Regions from separate parts of the Paenibacillus solisilvae genome, predicted to be linked through region 2. Evidence: riboswitches for the same ligand, from Rfam matches in the RefSeq annotation. Region 2 holds a riboswitch; the other holds the start of a gene.
What was found. A riboswitch is a leader RNA that binds a small molecule or an ion and turns the genes downstream of it on or off. The one in region 2 is predicted to bind glycine.

Region 1: it holds a riboswitch for glycine, as region 2 does, so the genes downstream of both, gcvH (glycine cleavage system protein GcvH) here and sdaAB (L-serine ammonia-lyase, iron-sulfur-dependent subunit beta) in region 2, are expected to answer to the same signal.

What each region holds. Positions count from the first base shown of each region.
Region 1 covers NZ_JBHSOW010000106.1:20,967-31,865, reverse strand. The annotation lists gene gcvPA (aminomethyl-transferring glycine dehydrogenase subunit GcvPA) at 1-613, opposite strand, end outside; gene gcvT (glycine cleavage system aminomethyltransferase GcvT) at 610-1,737, opposite strand; glycine riboswitch at 1,851-1,973, opposite strand; glycine riboswitch at 1,977-2,075, opposite strand; glycine riboswitch at 2,240-2,354, shown strand; glycine riboswitch at 2,358-2,447, shown strand; gene gcvH (glycine cleavage system protein GcvH) at 2,655-3,044, shown strand; gene ACFPYJ_RS27585 (lipoate--protein ligase family protein) at 3,110-3,958, shown strand; gene map (type I methionyl aminopeptidase) at 4,050-4,796, opposite strand; gene ACFPYJ_RS27575 (cache domain-containing protein) at 4,963-5,883, shown strand; gene ACFPYJ_RS27570 (manganese-dependent inorganic pyrophosphatase) at 6,248-7,180, shown strand; gene ACFPYJ_RS27565 (LacI family DNA-binding transcriptional regulator) at 7,781-8,830, shown strand; gene ACFPYJ_RS27560 (VOC family protein) at 8,853-9,308, shown strand; gene ACFPYJ_RS27555 (SDR family NAD(P)-dependent oxidoreductase) at 9,331-10,047, shown strand; gene coaD (pantetheine-phosphate adenylyltransferase) at 10,077-10,568, shown strand; gene ACFPYJ_RS27545 (helix-turn-helix domain-containing protein) at 10,565-10,899, opposite strand, start outside.
Region 2 covers NZ_JBHSOW010000024.1:3,426-14,324, reverse strand. The annotation lists gene ACFPYJ_RS06595 (DoxX family protein) at 64-417, shown strand; gene ACFPYJ_RS06590 (pirin family protein) at 435-800, shown strand; gene ACFPYJ_RS06585 (pirin family protein) at 875-1,207, shown strand; gene ACFPYJ_RS06580 (MarR family winged helix-turn-helix transcriptional regulator) at 1,220-1,705, shown strand; gene ACFPYJ_RS06575 (metal-sensitive transcriptional regulator) at 1,901-2,230, shown strand; gene ACFPYJ_RS06570 (copper ion binding protein) at 2,247-2,447, shown strand; gene ACFPYJ_RS06565 (heavy metal translocating P-type ATPase) at 2,541-4,967, shown strand; gene ACFPYJ_RS06560 (hypothetical protein) at 4,997-5,854, shown strand; gene ACFPYJ_RS06555 (hypothetical protein) at 6,023-6,199, shown strand; glycine riboswitch at 6,427-6,544, shown strand; gene sdaAB (L-serine ammonia-lyase, iron-sulfur-dependent subunit beta) at 6,708-7,382, shown strand; gene sdaAA (L-serine ammonia-lyase, iron-sulfur-dependent, subunit alpha) at 7,391-8,311, shown strand; gene ACFPYJ_RS06540 (pectate lyase family protein) at 8,693-10,342, shown strand; gene ACFPYJ_RS06535 (DUF3973 domain-containing protein) at 10,669-10,860, opposite strand.

The DNA of each region.
Region 1 (10,899 bases), on a different contig from region 2:
CCTCAGTAACAGCGGCAGCAAGCTCATTCAGATCTGTTGTGCCATTGCTGCAGCCGATCTCGGTAATCTTAAGGCCCAGACCGTGTGCCGATGTCAGCAGAATTTCTCTAGCCTCGGGATGAACGGTGCGGGAAACAAGAATCTGCTTCCGCTTCACTGCACCGCTGGCCAGCGCGGCAGCCTCCGCGAGAGCGGTTGCTCCGTCGTACATGCTGGCATTGGCCACCTTCATGCCTGTTAATTCACAAATATAGGATTGGAATTCAAAGATGGCCTGCAGCTCTCCTTGGCTGATCTCCGGCTGGTAAGGGGTGTAGGCTGTATAAAATTCGGAGCGGGAAATCATGTGGTTGATGATGACAGGAATATGGTGATCATAGATACCTGCGCCGAGGAAGCAGGCATAACGGTCAAAGTCTGCATTGCGGTCGGATAATTGGCGCATATGCTTCAGCAGATCCGGCTCGCTAAGCGCAGCGGACATGGGGAGGACGCCGGAGTAACGCACGGATTCCGGTATGTCGATGAAGAGATCTTCGATGGAGTCTGCCCCTATCGTCTGGAGCATATCAGCCTGATCCTGCTCCGTCATCGGTAAGTAGCGGTGGTTCATGGCGCAGTCACTCCTTTGCCGGATGCGGGCGTATTTTTGTAAAAAGGGGTTTTCACAATGCGGGCCCTCAGCATCTTCCCCCGGATCTCGACGAGAACTTCCGTATCTAAAGCCGTATAGTCCATTTTTATCATCGCCAGCCCCAGGTTCCGCTTCAGAGAGGGGGACTGCGTACCGGTTGTCACCTCGCCGATGAGTGAGCCGTCCGCATAGACGGGATAATGCGGCCTCGGAATTCCGCGGTCGATCAGCTCGAGCCCGACTAATTTACGCGTTAACCCTAATTTTTGCTGCTCCAGCAATGCCCCGCGTCCGATAAAATCCCCTTTAAGCAGTTTAACGAAATAGCCAAGTCCGGCCTCAAGCGGCGAAATATCAGGAGATAATTCCTGTCCGTACAAAGGAAGCCTCGCTTCGAAACGCAGCGTGTCGCGAGCGCCAAGTCCGGCAGGAATAAGTCCGTCCCCATGCCCGGCAGCAAGCAAGCCTTTCCATACGATCCCCGCTTGATCAGCTGGAGCATAAATCTCAAAGCCATCTTCGCCGGTGTAGCCCGTGCGGGAAACAAGCGCGGGAACACCGCAGACGACGGCTGGATGGATAAAGTGGAAGGAAGCGAGGCTGCCGGTGTCTGCATCGGTAACCCGGGATAATATGGCCGAGGCAAGAGGCCCCTGCAGGGCAAGAAGAGCCGTTACACGGGAACGGTTCTCCATCACAACGTCGCCAATAATATGATCCTGCAGCCAAGCCCAATCCTTGTCGATGTTGGAGGCGTTGACGACGAGCATGAATTGATCGTCTGAATATTTGTATACGAGCAAATCATCTACGACCCCGCCATTCGGATAACACATGAGTGTGTACTGCGCTTGTCCCGCAGCCAGATTCGCGATATCGTTCGTCGTCATCTGCTGCAAAAAAGCTTCTGCATACATTCCGGTTACCAGGAATTCACCCATGTGGGAGACGTCGAATAACCCTGCCTGACGGCGCACGGCATCATGCTCCTGTTGAATGCCGGTAAACTGAACAGGCAGCTCCCAGCCGCCAAAATCGATGCATCGGACGGCTGGGAAGGCGGCATAATGCGGGAAGAGCGGTGTGCGTTGTAAAGGCTCCATCTCATCACCTCTTTCATAAATTAGCTTCCATAACCGACAGGTCACACCAATTAAAAAAGACAGGCAAAAGGAATCCGAATACGCAGCTAAAGCTGCGCAGTCTCTTCCTTCTGCTCTGTCCTTTGTACCTGAGAGTTACCTGTTAAGTTACATGCAAACATAAATTAATGTTATCCACATGTTGCTTAACAGTTTCACCTTGGGTGATCCTAAAGAAATTAGGATGCTCTCCAGAGATGCGTCCGATAAAAGTCCTTTTGCCTGAGAGATTCACCTGCGGGCAGGCTTACTCCTTCGGCGTTACCCCGGTTTCAGGTAATCTCTCCCTCTACCATCATCCGCGTATTCAATTGTCCATTCACACTGATAGCTTTATTATAAACGTTGTGCATCAATCAATGTCAACCTTTGATTATACGAAATCTATTTTTATTGTTAACTATATTGACATAAAAAGAGAGAGTGAACTATGCTTGATGGAGACAACTGGATATGATGCGGATGAAGATAGTCGGGAGAGACCGCTCAGGCAGCTTGCCGATGCGGCACCGAAGGAGCAAGCCGTTAACCCGCCGGTTAACGGGTAATCTCTCAGGTAAACGAACCGGTATCGGACGCAGCTCTGGAGAGCGCGAAAGCCACCCAAGGTGTAAGGACTGCATGGCCTTGAAAGCCGTCATGTCTTAAACTCTCAGGTACCGAGGACAGAGAAGAGGCGCAATTCCTTTTCTCTGTCCTTTTTTTTGGACGGGGAATGATGAATTTTCGCTTCGTTCCCGCTATAGATTTAAGGGAAGAGACTTGTATGACCTCCTTAGCGGATAGCGCAATGGCGTTTCTTCCTGCTTTTAGAACAGCTGATGCTCCTTTATTCTATTCTTCGCTTCACCAACTAATTCGAAAAGAGGCGTGTACCGATGAGTGAGGTTAGAGAAAATCTGGTCTATAGCGATGAACATGAGTGGGTACTGGCGGTTGAAGGGCAAATCGTTCGGGTCGGCATAACGGATTACGCGCAGAGCTTGCTTGGAGACATCGTTTTTGTTGAATTTCCTGAGACGGGCACGGCCGTCACAGCAGGTGAGAGCATCGGATCCATTGAATCCGTGAAGACCGTTTCGGAGCTCTACTGTCCCGTTTCGGGGACGGTCACTAAGGTGAATCAGACGCTTATGGAACAGCCGGAGCTTGTTAACGGCGAGCCTTACGAGGGTGGTTGGATCGTTGAGGTAGAAGTCGATGGAAATGTAGAAAATGCGCTGAACAAACTTTTATCCGCGGATCGATATCGGACGTTGATTGACTAATACGCAATCGAATCAGCAAGACAACCGCCTGTCATCAAAAGGAGCTGATTGAAGGGAGCGTAGTTATGGGTGCACCTTGGAGATTCGTTCATACCGGCAGCCGTTCACCGGAGGAGAACATGGCGATTGACGAGGCCATGCTTATCGCCCACAGCGAGGGCCGCACGCTTCCATCCGTCCGTTTCTATGGCTGGAATCCGCCTACGTTATCGATCGGATATTTTCAACGGGTCCATAAGGAAATAGACGTATCAAGGGTAATGGAGAACGGGATCGGTTTTGTCAGAAGGGCGACCGGCGGACGTGCCGTGCTTCATGATCAGGAGCTGACTTACAGTATCATCGTCTCTGAGAGCTATCCGGGTATGCCGGCAAATGTGACGGATGCTTACCGTGTGCTCAGCATGGGCTTGCTCTACGGGTTTCAAAAATTGGGGCTGCATGCTGAAATGACCGGCCTTGCCGCACAGGACTCCCCCCAGCAGGTTGAGAAGGGGATAACGTCCCCGGCTTGCTTTGATTCGCCTTCGAAGTATGAGCTTGTCCTGGAGGGGAAGAAAATAGCCGGCAGTGCGCAGATGCGAGCCAGGGGAATGATTTTGCAGCATGGCTCAGTCCTGCTGGATCTGGATACGGACTTGTTATTCCGCCTGCTTCTCTTCAAGGACGTGAAGGCGAGGGAGGAAATCAAGCAGACATTTGATCAGAAAGCTGCTGCCATTAATCCTTGCTTACAGTCGAAGAACGGCAGTCCGGTTACGATTAGGGAGGTCGAAGAAGCCTTTCGACAAGGCTTCGCCGAAGGTCTTGAAACGGAATTCATCGTAGAGAAGCTGAGCGGCTACGAGGAGGAGCTTGCGGCTAAGCTTGTTCGGGAGAAATACGGCACGCAGGAATGGAACTTCCGCCGGTAAGTCAGAGAAGCCTGCCGCCTGCATCAATCACATAAGGGCTGTGCCTGTCTGCGGTGATCATCGTCACTGAGCCAGGCACAGCCCTTATTGATTAAAGCTTGGTGAGAATAAATGGTCCATCCTCTGTAATAGCAAGCGTGTGCTCGTACTGCGCAGAGAGCTTGCCGTCAATTGTTCTTGCGGTCCATCCGTCTGAATCCAGCTTGCTCTTCCAAGCGCCGACATTGAGCATCGGCTCAATGGTCAAGACCATGCCTTCCTTCAGACGCGGACCTCTGCCGGGAGGGCCGTAGTGGGGAACTTGCGGTTCCTCATGCATTTGAGAACCGATGCCATGACCGATAAACTCCCGTACAACCGAGAAACCTTCCGCTTCAGCATAGACTTGAATCGCATTGGAGATATCTCCGATGCGGTTGCCTGCAACCGCTTGTTCAATACCTTTGTACAGGGATTGCTCAGTCACGTTCAACAGGCGCCGGGCTTCATCAGAGACTTTGCCCACCGCATAGGACCAGGCGGAATCAGCGAGCCAGCCGTTCAAATTAACGACCATATCGATCGTGACGATGTCGCCGTCTTTAAGCGCTGTGGCAGAGGGGAAGCCATGGCAGATGACGTCATTGATGGAGGCGCATGTTGCGAAGCGGTAGCCGTTATAGCCTTTCTGCTCAGGTGTTGCTCCATGCTCCAGCATGAATTTTTCGGCAAATTGATCGATTTCATCCGTTGTGATTCCAGGCTTGATCAGCTTGGCGATTTCTTGGTGGCAGGAGGCGAGAATGATGCCGGCTTTGCGCATGTTATTTATTTCTTCTTTTGTTTTTATAACAATCATTGTGCACCTCATTATCGTAGTAAACTGTTTTGCTTGTCATGCATCCTGGTCCTGAATTAACCTGTATATATTATAGTCGTTTATTAATCGCAGTGGAACTTTTAATATTCATTTGCCATAATAGGGACTAAAATGTAAGCGCATTAATTTTCGGGAGGGGCCCCAAATGAAGGTATTGGGATTTTATAAATCCAAAAAATACTTGCAGCGCGTATTGATCTCCATCATGCTCTCGATGTTTTTGGTGCTTCTGTCCTTATCGATCGCGAACACTTACATTCTGGAAAGGTCGGTTAAGAACAATCAACAGGAATCTAATCTGAAGGTGCTCTCCCAAATTCAATACAATCTGTCCTATATGAATGAAATCATTACCCATTTATCGAACTTCGTATACAAGGATAACATACTCATTCCGATGATGTTTGATGCAAGGCTTCCTAAGATGGACCTCATTCGCGGGTATCAGCGGCTCAACAGTATTTTGGAAAGCTCATCCTTTCTTCACTCCATGGTTGTCTATAATTCCGCCTCCAAGGAAATTTACGGGACGACGACTCCTTTCTTGCTGGATGACGGTGTAACCAAGTCGGCCATCAAACGATGGCTCTTAAACCCTCCGAGCCCACATCCGACCTCCAAATTAATTCCGACCAGTCTTGAGAAGAAGAACGGGATGATCGATACCTTTGCTTTTATCGTGACGACTTATCTCAAACCCTTCAATCCGAATGAGTCCGCCATCATTTTATATGTGAAATCCGACTGGGTATTCGAGAGCCTGCAGAAGATGAATGTAAGCAATGACCGCGAGCAGGGCGAGCTTTATATCGCCGATCAAGACGGGCGCTTGTATGCTTCTAACCATTATGACAGCTTCGCCAATGAGCCGGATCAGCAGTCGATTAAACAGCTTCTCAGCGGCGATAAGAAGATGAAGAATCGTCAATCAGGCAATGTGATCGGCGAGATCTCCGGCAAGAAAAACATGATTACCTATATGGATGACGGCATCCGCAATTGGACGATTCTCTATATTCAGCCCTATGACAAGCTGATGGAAGAAGTCCGGATGGGGTTAAAGTAGGTTAACAGACTGTTTTGTTAATTCGCTAGCTTGGAGATGACGCTCCAAGGGGAATAGCTCATGCGGACAGATAATTAGGAATGCAACGAAGAGGCTGCGAAGCAGGCTTGAGCGTTAATCCGAAAGAAAGGACGCTGCACGAAGTGTCCTCTCTCGGGTCATCGTTCGACTAGCCCTGCGCAGCCTCTTTTTACCGACGATTCTTTACGTTGTTTGTTCATTCGGTTATATCTTCTTCTGCTTGAAGAAGTTGAGAAAAGAAATGAACGGAGCGACAAAGAACGACAGGTTATAGAAAAAAGAGTGAAATAACGATATAATCTGGAGAGGGATTTCCCAATAAACCAGTTTAAGGAGTTTGATCATGGAAAAAGTACTTATTTTCGGACATAAAAATCCGGACACGGACACGATTTGCTCAGCAGTTGCTTATGCAGAACTTAAGAAGAACCTGGGCGTTGATGCCGAAGCGGTTCGTCTTGGCACTGTCAGCGGCGAAACTCAATATGCGCTGAACCAATTCAAAGTAGAAGCACCCCGTCTTGTTGATACGGTTGCAAACGAAGTAAACCAAGTCATTCTCGTTGACCATAACGAACGCCAGCAAAGCGCTGGCGATATCGATAAAGTTCGCGTTGTTGAGGTTATCGATCACCACCGTATCGCAAACTTTGAGACAAGCCATCCGCTGTACTACCGCTGCGAGCCTGTTGGCTGTACAGCAACAATTCTTAACAAAATGTACAAGGAGAACGGAGTTGCTATCCGTCCGGAAATCGCTGGATTGATGCTTTCTGCAATTATTTCCGATTCCTTGCTGTTCAAATCACCGACCTGCACACCTGAAGACGTTGCTGCTGCCCGTGAGCTTGCTGCAATTGCCGGCGTAGATGCAGACAGCTACGGCCTTGAAATGCTCAAAGCGGGAGCAGATCTGAGCGACAAAACAATCGCTCAATTGATCTCTCTGGACGCGAAAGAGTTCCAAATGGGCAGCTACAAAGTTGAAATCGCACAAGTAAATGCAGTTGACGTGAACGATGTTCTGTCCCGTCAAGCTGAGGTTGAAGCTGCGCTGAATACGATTATTGCAGATAAAGGTCTGGATCTGTTCGTATTCGTAGTAACCGATATCTTGAACAATGACTCCGTTGCATTGTCCCTTGGTAAAGTGGCGAATGCGGTAGAGAAAGCTTATAACGTAACATTGTCGGATAACAAAACGATTCTTAAAGGCGTAGTATCGCGTAAATCGCAAATCGTTCCTGTGCTTACTGAAACATTGAGCAATCTGTAAGCAGCGGTTTTCAATTTCAAAAGGGCAGTTTCCGCCTTCATGCGGAGGCTGCCTTTTTGGTATGGACGTAATTCTCGAATAGTGCGGTTCTGATCGCGGTTTAACGAAAAGGGGCTGTCCCAATTAGTAATTAAGGTCACCTCTTACAAGGGAAATTCGTTGTTTTAAATGAAAAGTGGTTGAACAGGGTATTATACCTGGTCAACCACTTTTTGTTTTTGGTCCACTACCGCTTTTTTCAGTAAATTGCGGGCAAGGGAAAGCCATCCAACCTCAAGACTAGTGGCGAAGCAGGCGGAAACAGTCTGAAGAAGCGTTAGCGTTCGCCTTTGTACCCTGAATTTCACCGATAAAGCACTCCAAGTTCAAAAATTCAGAGGTACAACAGCGATCGGAAGACGTTTCCGCATGAGTAGCCATCTTTTTCACCTGAATTAATACCAGACGGGGCCATCCTTAAAGCCATTGTTAAGGCTTTTGGGACAGCCCCATTTTCCCTCAATCCAGGGCAGCGTGCCCGGATGGAATCAGAAATTGACACGCAAAATGCCATCTGCTACGATATTTTTGAACACGTGTTTATGGAAAGTGGGAAGCAGTTTGAAAAATAATGAGATTAACAGCGTCGAGATCGCTAAGCGTGCTGGCGTATCCCGCAGTACGGTCAGCAGAGTCATTAACAACTATCCGAATGTGCCCCCTGAGACACGGGAAAAAGTCATGAAGGTTATACAGCAATATAATTATTTTCCGAATGTGTCTGCTCAGGTGCTTGCGGGTAAAATCACCAAAACGATTGGACTGTTCCTCATCGAGAAGGGAGAGGTAGCCAGCGATGTTCTGACAAACACACTCGTTGTCAGTGTAATTGAGAACGCTTCCGCAGCAGGGTACTATGTCTTGACGAATATTATCCGCAACACACAGGATGAGGAAGCTGTTAAAGGCGTGAAGGAAATTTTCTATCAACGCCGCATTAACGGCGGTGTCTTTATCGGGGCGGCCAACCATGAGCCATTAATTGAAGAATTGATTCAAGACGGCTTCGTTGTTGCTGTTGTCGATCAAGAGCTGAAGGAGAAATCAGAGTCGAACCGCATCATCGTTAATTTCGATAATGATTTAGGCATGCAGCAAGCGGTTGATTATCTGGTCAGCCTGAATCACCGCAAGATCGGGGTCATTAACGGCGATATGCTGCGTCAATCCGGACCTTCCAAGTACGAGGGTTATCTGAAAGCGATGAAGCAGCATGGACTTTCCATCCGCCCGGAATGGGTGCTGCCGGGTGATTTTAATGAGCATAGCGGCTATCAGGCGGCGAAAGCGCTTATGGAACAGGGCGGCGACAAGCCGACGGCCATTATAGCGGCCAATGACAGCGTTGCGTTCGGAGCGATGAAGGCTTTCAAGGAAAAAGGGATTCAGATCCCGGAGGACATCTCTGTGATCGGGTTTGATGATCATCCAATCAGCAGTATGTACCACCCGGCTTTGACGACGATCAAGGTTGATTTTAAAGAGATGATGAGTGAGCTGACAAGCGCTTTGATCCGGCATATTGAGCAGGGGATTGATGAATGTCAAGCCTTCCGGATCGGCTGTTCGTTAGTGATCAGGGATTCATGCAGGGCCATCCAACCCAAGTAACGAAGAAAGCGGTGCATATCAAATGAATAGCGGACTCCTGGGTAATCACTTCATAACGCAAATCGGAATAGTAGTTAACGATATTGAGAAAACAAGCCAGGCATATGCTGATTTCTTCGGCGTCAATAAACCGGACACGATCATTACGGACACGGTGGATATCGCGCAAACCGAATATCGGGGAAACTCTTCGGTCGCCCGTGCGAAGCTCGCTTTTTTCAATATGGGATCGCTGCAGCTGGAGCTGATTGAGCCGGATCTTCATCCAAGCACTTGGCGGGAGTATCTCGACGAGCATGGCGAAGGACCGCATCATATCGCATTCGTTGTTGAAGGCATGAAGGAGAAGATTACCCTTCTTGAAGGAAAACAAATGCAGCTGTTGCAAAAGGGTGAGTACACCGGCGGGCGTTATGCCTATATGGATACGTTCAAAGAACTGAAAGTCATAGTGGAATTATTGGAAAACGATAAATAAATAGGGCGGGAGCGATGCTTTGGTGAACATATGGATATCCGGCGCCAACCGCGGGCTTGGTTATGAAGCTGCAGCGGAAGCAATAAGAAGAGGGCACTCCGTCATTGCATGCTGCAGGAATCCTCAGAAGGATGGGGAACGTCTCTATGCCCTGCAGGATCACTGTCCCGGGCGGGTAGTCATCGCTGAGCTGTCCATTACGGATGAAGCGATGGTTGAGAAGCATGCTGCACAATTACAGGAGCAAGGTACCCGAATCGATGCCATCATTAATAATGCGGCTGTTCTGGTAGGGCGCGAACATTCACTTGAAGAGCTGCAGCTGGACAATATGCGATCTTCCTTCGAAATCAATGTGTTTGCCCCGATGAATGTGGTGAAGCACCTGCTTCCCTTCATGAAGCAGCGCGCCGATGAGTCAGCAGAACCGGCTGTAATCATGAATGTGTCTTCCGAAGCAGGCAGCATTCATCATGCCTATGGAGGCGATTATCCGTATGCGATGTCCAAGGCGGCGCTCAATATGTTCTCTCAGCAGCTGAGAAGCTACGTTGAAGCGCGGGGGATTCATGTATACAGCGTGCATCCCGGCTGGATGCGAACCGACATGGGAGGCGCGAATGCACCGACGGATCCAGCGGACAGCGCAAGGGGGATGCTTGATCTGATTGAACAAAGGGTAGAAGCACATACACGACTTGCTTTCATTGATTACCTGGGGCGTCCGATGGATATTTAGGACGTGGCAGGATGAGGAGAGGGAGCAGAATGAAGGCTGTTTATGCAGGCAGTTTCGACCCTATTACGCTTGGACATGTATCCGTCATCGAACGGGCGTTCAAGCTTTTTGAAACGATCCATATTGTTGTTGCGAACAATCGGGCGAAACAGCATTTGTTCACCTTGGAGCAGCGCACCGATCTCGTTCGAAGATCCATCCCTGAACAGTTTGCAGATCGAATCGTCATTGCCCCCTTCGAGGGGATTGTGGCTGATTACATTAACGAGCATCAGATCGAAGCCGTCATCCGGGGAATTCGTAATGCGACCGATTTGGAATATGAGCTGCAGCTCGAACAGTATATTCGCCATACGACGACAGCTGAAACGGTATACTTGTCTCCTTATACGAAGCATATGCAGACCAACAGCTCGCTTGTCCGAATGTTCTTTCAGTCCGGCAAGCATGAGCTGGCAAGTCATTACATGGCTGCAGATGCTTATGAGCTTGCTTTGCTGTATGAGCTTGGCGGTCATTAACGCTGGGAATCTCGAAAGGCGGCAGGAGAGATGCCATGCTTTTGGCGAAAGACCCGAAAGAAATAAGAGTAGCTGCCAAAGCCGCAGGTTTCGGCGATCTGCTCCAGTGTCATCCTGCTGAATTTGATTCGTTCCGTAGCCATGGATAAACGGACATTCTGCGTATACTGAATAATGGTCATTCCGAAGCACTCCTTAAACAGATGGACCGTGCGCGAGACGCTCAGACCAACGTGATCGGCCACCATGGGAATGGTAAACGCATCACCGGCCCGCTCATCGATGAAATTCTTCATCCGGGTGGCGATAAAGGATCTTCCCTGAAGCACGG
Region 2 (10,899 bases):
ATTATAATAAATATTATTATAATAACTAATTATAGGATAAAATTAAAAGGAGCGAATGCATGCATGCACATTTTATCAGTCATTCTTCAAAGTATTTTAGGAATTGGGTTTCTGTTATTCGGTCTTATGAAATTTGGCAGTAAACAGATGGTGGATGAATTCAAGAGATACCGGCTGTCATCAGCGATGAGAATCTTTACGGGACTGGTAGAAGTCGTAGCGGCGGCTATCGTTATTATTGGAATTTGGATCGATCCGTATAATGTGGTTGGCGCAATATTAATTGCAGTAACGATGTTTTTTGCGGTTTTAGTCCATTTGATTCGTGTCAAGGATCCAGCAGCCAAAGTATTGATGCCGTTCATTCTGTTCGTCATGGCATTGATTATAATCAGCTTGAACTGGAACACACTATAAGATAAGGAGCTATTTCAATGAACATCCAAATATTAGGACCTGAACACCAAGGTAAAGAAGAATTCGATGGCGGCAAAATAAAGGCGCAGAAACCTCTTGGTTTCTCGGGGCAAGGGGCTGTTACGGTTAGGCTTGGTCCTCTTTTCTACTGGGCTTGGGGACATGCAGAGGCGGAAGGAGGCATCGGGTTTCATCCTCACCAAGGATTTGAGATCATTTCTTATGGAATTACCGGTCAAGGCTTTCACAAAGACACGACCGGTTCGGAAAGCATCCTTGGACCAGGCGATATTCAACTCATGCAAGCGGCTCGGGTATTCAACATGCCGAAAGCGTCGAGGCGGGTTTCGAGAGTTTTCAAATCTGGCTTGAACCTTACTTGAATGAAGCAGTAAGGCGAGCGCCAACCTATTCTCTGTTCAAGCACGAGCAGTTCCCTCAGACACGCCAGGATGGGGTGAACGTAAAGACAATATTGGGAGAAGGCTCGCCTGTCCTCCAACTGGTAACAGATACGCGGATGTTTGACGTCGAGATTCAGCCAGGGGCGTCGTACGTCCATCGGCTATTGCCGAACCGGACGCTTGCCGGATTGTCGATTAGAGGTGCCGTCGGTTCCTTCTGGACATCGGGACAAGAACCCGTTTCATTCAAGAATAAAGACTTCGCCGTCGTTCAAAGTGAACAAGAGGGAGAAATCAACATTCGCGCTGAAGGTGAGAAGCTTCGGATTTTTCTAATTGAAATTCCATCAGAAGTCGAATATCCTTTGTATAAGAAAGCAAGATAAGGTGGTTGAGGAATGACAGAACGCGATACTGAGGGTAAGGCTCTTGATTTAAGGCTAATACGCGTAATGAGAAACATGGCTAAGGCACTGTTTGAGAGCTTAGAACGCGACATTGACAGCTATGGCCTCGATAGGGAAACCTTCCAAATTCTCGAGTTTCTATACAATAAAGGTCCGCATCCAATCCAGAAAATAAGCGACACGTTCTCGATTCCAAGCGGGAGTATCACCTATGTGGTAGATAAGCTGGAGAAAAAGGGGTTCGTGCAACGGCTTCCAATCCCAGGTGACCGACGCAAAACGAATGTGACATTGACCGAAGAAGGCCGAAGCTACTTCGATAATATCTTCCCTAAGCATGTTCAGACGATATCCGACAATTTGTCCTTTGTGACGGATGAGGAGAAGCACGAACTTATTGTGCTGCTTAAGAAAATCGGGTATGGTATCAAAGACCGCCAAGGCAATGAAAATGGAAATAGGTCGGAACCTCTCTGAATCTCAGTGGAAATGAATCAGGGAGTTTCTCATAAGCATGATGCCCATTTGTATGATGAGGTCAGCCAGTTATTACTGGTTGACCTCTTTTGTATTGTTGAACGTCTTAAAAATCTAATGCTGGAAAAAATTAAAAATTGGCTTGATATAGGGTATGGGGGTATGGTATATTTCAATTGTGAGGAGGCAATGCTAATGGAACAAAACGAGAACCAAGAATTGAATGACAGCTGCCATACGGACAGTAATCGAAAAAGTCACCATTCTGATAAAACTAAGAGCAGTCTGATTTCTAGGCTCAATCGCATCGAAGGACAAATTCGCGGCGTAAAAGGTCTTATTGAAAAGGATACGTATTGTGACGATGTATTGAACCAAATTGCGGCGATTCAATCTGCTTTAAACGGTGTTGGGAAGCTGCTGCTGGAGCATCACTTGAATAGCTGTGTCGTTGAACGCATTCAAGAAGGCGATAATGAAGTTATTAAAGAGCTCATGATTACGATGAATAAATTAATTAAATAATTAGGAGAGATTATAGATGCAAACAGTTACACTTCTTGTGGAGGGTATGTCCTGCGGCCATTGCGTGAACTCTGTTGAGGGCGCAGTTAACAAACTTGGTGTTTCCAGTAAAGTTGATTTGAGTGGTGGATCCGTTACTGTTGACTTCAATGAGTCTAAAGTTTCTTTGGATGCTATTAAAAAAGCGATTGAAGATCAAGGATACGACGTCGTGTAATCATGAAGAGCCGCTTCATGCGGCTCCAAAGAACACCTATTTTTTTTCAAAAAAATATACCCCATAGGGGTATTCTGTTGTTGGAGGGTTGAAATGGAGAAACAATTAGAGCAGCAACAAGCGAATCTTCAAATTACGGGCATGACATGTGCGGCATGCGCGAACCGGATAGAAAAAGGATTGAAGAAATTAGAAGGCGTTGCAGATGCCAATGTAAATTTCGCCCTTGAGAAGGCATCTGTATCCTATAATCCGAATCAAATCAGCGTATCAGCAATGGAAGAAAAAATACTGGATCTGGGTTACAGCACTGTAAAGGATACAGTCGATTTTAATATCATCGGTATGACCTGCGCAGCGTGCGCTATGCGTATTGAAAAAGGCTTAAATAAAATTCCAGGAGTGAGCAAAGCTGCCGTTAATCTTGCATTAGAATCTGCCCATGTTGAATATAGCGCTGCCGAGGTCTCGGTAAACGAGATGAGTAAGAAAATTGAGCAGCTTGGGTACAAAGCCATACGAAAAGAGGAAAAAGCGGCAGAAGGCGATTATAAGCAAAAAGAAATTCGCCATAAGAAAATGCAGCTTGCGGCTTCAGCCATCCTTTCGTTTCCGCTTCTGTGGGCTATGGTAAGTCACTTCTCTTTTACATCATGGATTTATCTGCCTGATTTCTTAATGAACCCATGGGTGCAGCTGGTACTTGCTACACCGGTACAGTTTATTATCGGTCGTCAATTTTACGTAGGGGCATACAAAGCCCTTCTTAATAAAAGCGCCAATATGGATGTGCTTGTTTCCCTTGGAACATCGGCAGCGTACTTTTATAGTTTATATTTGACGCTGCAATGGGCAGCTTCTGTCGGTGCTCACCGCCATGAGCCGGATATGTATTACGAGACCAGCGCGATTCTTATTACGTTGATCATCTTAGGAAAATTATTTGAAGTGTTAGCGAAGGGTCGGACTTCTGAAGCCATTAAAAAAATGATGGGGCTTCAGGCAAAAACAGCGTTAGTCATTCGGAATAATCAAGAAGTATCTATTCCGGCTCAAGAAGTTGTCATTGGGGATATTGTTCTCGTAAAACCGGGTGAGAAAATTCCAGTCGACGGTGAAGTCGTAGACGGTTTGTCCGCTGTTGATGAATCCATGCTTACGGGGGAAAGTATCCCAGTTGAGAAAAAAGCCGGTGAACCTGTTATTGGGGCTACCGTTAATAAAAACGGAAGCTTAAAAATTAAAGCAACCCGTGTTGGTAAAGAGACAGCTCTTGCACAAATAATTAAAGTTGTGGAAGAAGCTCAAGGTTCTAAAGCGCCTATTCAGCGTATCGCCGATGTGATCTCGGGGATCTTTGTCCCGATTGTTGTAGGAATTGCTGTTGTAACATTTCTGGTTTGGTTTATCTGGGCTGCCCCTGCCGATTTTGCAGCTGCACTGGAAAAGGCAATAGCGGTCCTTGTGATTGCTTGCCCATGTGCTTTAGGCCTTGCGACACCAACATCAATTATGGCTGGCTCTGGCCGCGCGGCGGAGTTTGGCATTCTGTTTAAGGGCGGAGAACATTTAGAATCGATGCAAAAAGTGCAAACGGTCGTACTTGATAAAACGGGCACGGTAACCAAAGGCAAACCTGAACTTACAGACGTCCGAATGGAGAACATGGATGAAGCCACAGCGCTTCGCCTAATTGGTTCTGCCGAAAAACAATCGGAGCACCCGCTTGCTGAGGCGATTGTTGCTGGTATTCTTGCAAGAGGCATCACATTGACCGCCACTGAGCAGTTTGAAGCCATTCCTGGCTACGGAATTCGAGCTATCGTAGAAGGTAAGGACGTTCTGGTTGGAACCCGTAAACTCCTGCAGCGTGAAGCCATCGATTTTGGAAAAGCGGGTACCGCTATGGAAGAGCTCGAATTTGAAGGGAAAACCGCTATGCTCGTTGCCGTAGATAACAAGTATGCAGGTATGGTCGCCGTAGCGGATACGATCAAGGACTCATCGAAAGAGGCAGTAGCTCGCTTAAAACAAATGGGCATCGAGGTCATTATGATTACAGGCGACAACAAACGGACGGCGCATGCAATCGCTCATCAAGTAGGCATTAATCGTGTTCTCGCTGAAGTTCTTCCGGAAGGCAAAGCAGAGGAAGTAAAAAAACTTCAAGGACAAGGAAAGATAGTGGCAATGGTAGGCGATGGCATTAATGATGCCCCGGCTCTTGCCACTGCTGACGTCGGCATAGCCATAGGCACCGGTACTGACATTGCAATGGAAGCAGCGGACGTGACGCTGATGCGCGGAGAACTTACGAGTATTGCAGATGCCATTTACATGAGCCGTAAAACGATAACCAACATTAAACAGAACCTGTTTTGGGCACTCGGTTATAATACGCTAGGAATTCCGATTGCCGCTATAGGACTCTTAGCACCCTGGGTAGCAGGAGCTGCTATGGCACTTAGCTCGGTATCCGTTGTGTTAAACGCCTTACGCTTGCAGAGAGTGAAGTTATAATCTTGTTTTCAAAGAGACAGGAGACAAACATGAAAAAAGCAGTGATTTCAATTTTACTGGCAGTTGCGTTCTTGACGGCATGCGGAAAATCAGGCGGTTCTATGGACCATTCCTCACATGGCGAAACATCAGGAACAACGAATAATGCGGCAATGGATCATAGCGGTATGACAATAGAGGCAGGTTCCAATCAAGCTGTCAATGTCCAAGCCCAGTTCAAGCTTTCTAGTGATAAGACAATGCCGAAGAAAGATACGACGATTATGATTCATATCCAGGACAAAAACGGTAAACCGATTGATGAATTTGATACCGTACATGAAAAACAGATGCATTTTATCATTGTAAGCAAGGATTTGTCCTTCTTCAACCACATTCACCCTGATTATAAAGGAAACGGTGAGTTCACCGTAACCACACAATTTCCAACAGCCGGAGAGTTCAAGATGATTGCCGACATCACTCCAACAGGCATGGGCGCGATGAATAAGAGCCAGTGGATTTCGGTTCAAGGAGAGTCTCCTGCTCAAAAATCAATTGAACCTGATGCTGTATTAACTAAAGTGGTGGATGGTAAAGTGGTAACGCTTTCGATTGATCACCTTATGGCCGACATGGAACTGAACTTGAACTTCAATATTAAAGACGCTCAGACGAAGCAGCCTGTAACGGACCTTCAGCCGTATCTAGGAGCTGTTGGACACGTCGTGATCTTAACCCAAGATGCAGAAAATTACCTGCACGTGCACCCGATTGATGAAAAGGTTTCGGGACCGGATGCCAAATTTATGACGACGTTCCCGCATAGCGGCGTGTACAAGATTTGGGGTCAATTCCAGCAAAATGATAAGGTCTTTACAGTACCTTTTGTTGTAAAAGTACCGTAAAGATTGATGCCCAGTTTCACGGCAAACTGGGCTATTTATATATTCCACAGAAAACCTAATTGTCGACAAAACAAGTGTTGTACTTACAATATAGTATGACAAACTTTTTTCCTAAGCTGGATTATAATTTAGATATGTCAGAAATCCTACACTTGGGAGGATGGTCAAATGGACGAGCAATTCATAAAGAGGTTACATACGCTAAATCGCAACGATGATTTGAGATCCAGACTATTGATCGACGGTGTTAAACTCACTCTTAAACGCAAACAGGAATTGGGTTTGTTAGAGAGGTTTTTTAAAAACAAAGCGAAATCGAATATTGCTGTTAAAGGATGGAATTGAAGTTATTTTTCTATAAAAAACTCGGATCGGCGTTATTTCTCCGGTCTTTTTTTGTGTTTGCTGTAATGGAAATAAGTCAATATAGTAAGTGACGGCTTTTCTTTAAGTTAGAACGTGAATGGAGTTTTAAACGGCGCCACATATGCTATATTGACACCGAAGTTCGCTCTGCATTATTCTTAGAGAGATCTGACTGAACTTATGGAAATAATTCAATATAGCGCGGATGATGACGCACGGGAGAGACCACCCTCGTATAGTGGAAGGGCGGCACCGAAGGAGCAAGCTGCAGGTAGGCACGTACAGGCAGTTAATCTCTCAGGTACAAGGAACCGTCGCCGGACGCGGCTCTGGAGAGAGCTTTCTAGCCACCCAAGGGGACCCGCGGAGGGAATAAATCCGTAAAAACTCTCAGGTACAAGGGACAGAGAAAAGGTGTTGCATGCCTTTTTGCTGTCTTTTTCATTTGCTTTTTTATGAAATATGCCTATAGGGAGCGTTGGAACAGGTGAGATTTAAAAATGTTTTTTCCATTATTGGCCCGTCCATGGTCGGACCCTCCAGTTCCCATACAGCAGGAGCAGTACGCATCGGGAGAGTGGCGCGACAGCTGCTTGGATGCCGCCCGAAAGAGGCCAAAATGACGCTGTACGGCTCATTTGCCGAGACGTATTGGGGTCATGGTACGGACCTGGCTCTAACCGCAGGCCTTTTAAATTACGACACGGATGATGAGCGCATTCCTCAGGCGGACGTTCTTGCAGAAGAAGCGGGAATGACATTGGAATGGGTTCAGGGAAAAGGCAACGGTCCTCATCCCAATTCGGTCAAAATCAACCTGTCGAACGAAGGAAGGAAAGCCGAAATCGTAGCCGCCTCTATCGGTGGGGGGACGATTGCCGTTTATTCCATGAACGGTTTTGATGTGCAGATCACGGGCGAATTTCCCACGATTGCCGTAACGCATTCCGACAAACAGGGGGTTCTCGCCAATATGACCGCTCTGCTTAGTCAGGAGGGGTTTAATATCGGTTATATGGATGTGGATCGCAAGGGACGGAGTGGCGATGCAATGACCGTATTTGAACTGGATTCGGCTCCAGGGGAAAGCACTATAGAGCGGATTCATCACCTGCCGCACATTAAGGAAGTTACGATGATCGATTTGACCAAAAGGAGCTGAAACTTTATATGAGATTCGAGACCCTTGAACAGCTGGCTGAAATATGCCGAAAGGAGAATAAAACGATTGCCGAGGTTATGCTGGAGGATCAGGCTCAGGAAACCGGCGTTGAGACCGAGGAGATCTTCCGTCAGATGGCCGAATACTACGGGGTAATGAAAGAGGCTGTACGTCAGGGACTCACGGGGAACACCAAATCCCGCAGCGGCCTGACCGGCGGCGACGCCAAAAGAGTGTCGGATTATATGCAGCGAGGCGAGACCTCTCTGGGAGGTCCGGCGGCTGAGGCGATGACCTACGCGCTGGCTGTATCCGAGGTAAACGCCTCCATGGGCAGAATTATCGCGACCCCCACTGCCGGATCCTGTGGCATCATCCCCGGGGTGTTCGTCAGCGCCCAGGAGAGATTTGACTGGGACGATGAACATTTGATAAAGGGTTTGTTCTGTGCCGGTGCTATAGGTTATGTTATAGCCAATAACGCATCCATTTCAGGTGCCGAAGGCGGCTGTCAGGCAGAGGTGGGTTCAGCTATCGGAATGGCCGCCGGCGCTATGGTGGAGCTCCGCGGCGGCACGGCACAGCAGGCCGTTCACGCGGTGGGTCTTGCTCTTAAAAACTGCCTTGGGCTGATCTGCGATCCCGTGGCCGGACTGGTGGAAATACCCTGCATCATCCGCAACGGCCTGGGGGCCGTCACGGCTCTGGCAGCCTCGGACATGGCGCTCGCCGGAGTAGGCAGTGTGATCCCTGCCGATGAGGTCATCGGCGTCATGCTGGAAGTGGGAAGCGCCATGCCAACCAAGCACCGCGAGACAGGTAAGGGCGGACTCGCCCAAACACCGACAGGCCGCAAGCTGACCAAAGAACTGATCGAGCAGCGCCGCAAAAAGGCCAAAGAATCAAATACGCCCGACAAGGAGAACTAAGACAGTTCTATCCCAACTGAAATCAAAGAAATTCCCATCTAGAAGTCGCGTAATTTGCGGCTTTTTTTGTTTTTGAAAAGCCATTATACGGGGAGGAGACCAAAGAACTCATCAAACAACTGTTCGAATTCATCCTGTGCTGGCGGATATACAAGTCTGCCAATGAGCCCTATAAAGTGGATTCAATAGCCTACTCTGGTAGGTTATATTTATTTTAAAATAAAGTGACGGTTTACTCCCTATTATTTCTCTGCCACTCAAATTGTTCAGGAATCGTTACAGGAAAATGAAAGCGCTCTTATGACAGGGGGTGGTGACAATAATAGGCAGTAAATAATGGCACTTTGAGAAAGAGTCCAAATTTGAAGGAGGAATTTATTCATGATTAAAAAAGTCTTAAGTAGTTTGGTTATTGGAGGTCTATTGGTGACTACTTCTTTCTTTGATGCAGGTAGTAGAGTAGAGGCAGCACTGATTAATTCAATACCTAACACGACTAAGGTTGAGAAGAAGTATGAAAGCAGCTTTTTAGCGGTTCCTGGCTATGCATCTTTAGGAGTAAAGGATCGAAGCAGTTATGTAGGCAGCTCTTACTATCGTACAGTTAGTAATGGAAGAGAGTTTTTACAGGCAATCCTGGATGCGAGTAATGGTACTGTAAAAGTAATTGAAGTTACGGATAATATTAACTTAGGATGGACTGAATTAGCTTTAAATTCAACTGAAGCTTCAACGTATAGCTTTATTAGCAAGTATCCGAATCCAGCGAAGGGATTTACGAATCCACTGTTAATCGCTTCCGGAGTATCTAAATTAAACATATCCAATGTAGATGGATTAACCATTTTCTCTACTTCAGGAAAAACAATTAAGCATGCTGAATTAAAATTACAGGCATCAGCTAACGATATTGTAATAAGAAATCTCAATTTTGATGAAATGTGGCAATGGGATGACTCCGGACAGCATAAAGAGGTAGGCTGGACATTTATCAAGGTAAATGGCGCTAACCATGTATGGATTGATCATTGTAAGTTTTCTATAGCGGCAGACGGAATGATTGATTTGGAAAATGGCTCATCCAATGTAACACTTTCTTGGAATGAATTCGGATTAGCAGCAACTCAAGAACCTGCTGAGAGCAGTTCTATTTATCAGGCAATCGATAATATGGAGCAAAAATATGCAGCAGGGTCACTGGACCCAACAACCAGCGTTTATTATAAAATGCGTAACGAAGGCGCTACAAAAAATCAGATTATGGCGTATGCAGCATACCACTCTAAAGTTCATTTGTCAGGCTCCGGCGATAAGGATTATACGAACTATGTCAGTCCCGACGGAGTCGAAATTAAAGATGGAAATCAAAGAATCAGATTGACCATGGCATACAATCATTATACGAATGTCGGTCAGCGCTTGCCGATGATTCGTCAAGGTACCGGGCACTTGTTTAATAATTATTTTGATGATTCGACTCATCAGAAATTGCTTGATACGGTTCCCGCTATCTCGAAATATGGCGGAGATAAACTATCACGTGGAGTAAATGCCAGAAATGGAGCCTCGATCGCGGCGGATACAAACGTTTATAATGGGTTTAATGAACCGATGATCGGTGCAGAACGTCAAGGCGACGATACAGGCAATATGGATGAACCTTTTAGTACATTATTTAAAGATGCAATGAACCATAGTTTAATCGTGAATTCTAAAGTAATAAATAGCAGCGGAACTTATATCGGAAGCAGCTGGGATAATAATGGCGATAATGCGTTTACCAAAGGATTCACTTGGTATGACAAATCAACGATCGGGAATTGGGCTTGGTCTTCACACATCGACGGAGTAGAAAATATGAGTAAGACGAACCCGCCAAGTACACCGTTTACGTTTACTTATGATTACAACGAACAATTGCCTTATGCTTATAAAACCGTTCCTTTAAACAGCGTTGTACCAACCGTAATGAAATACGCCGGGGTATCCGCAATTAAATTCAGTGCTGCAGACTGGTTAAGAACAAATTAAATTTGATGCATATTCGACTACAGAAGCAGAAAGTTACAACAGCATGTCAGGCGTAAGACTTGGAAGACTCTATCATGTGCAATAAGCGGTGCCACAGCTACGCAAAATTACCTGAAGTTTACTGGATCAAGCGGGAATTTATTCAATATCGATTAGTTCATGGAGCTGGAGCAAGTTTCCTGTTAAAGCTCGCTAATATAGCGGGTTTTTTTGTCATCATCTACGTTCTACCTTACGCGCCTTTATCCGAATGCATAGCATTCCAACAAAATAAGCCACTCGATTAAGAGTGACCAATGTCATTAATAATAATGAGATCGCTAAGATCAACAAGCATGCCTCATCAAGTAGGCTATTTTTTCTTTAAGACCATCTGAATTCGATTTGGATGTCACGGATGCTTTACAATGACCAACGCTAACTAGCTTGTCTTCCTTTTTAATAAATCCACTCGAGAAGATAATAGTGCCGGGTTTAGATTTTTCATGCAACCTGTTACACCCAATACAATAATACATATAAATTACCTCCTCTTGTAATTACTTCCCAAGAAGATC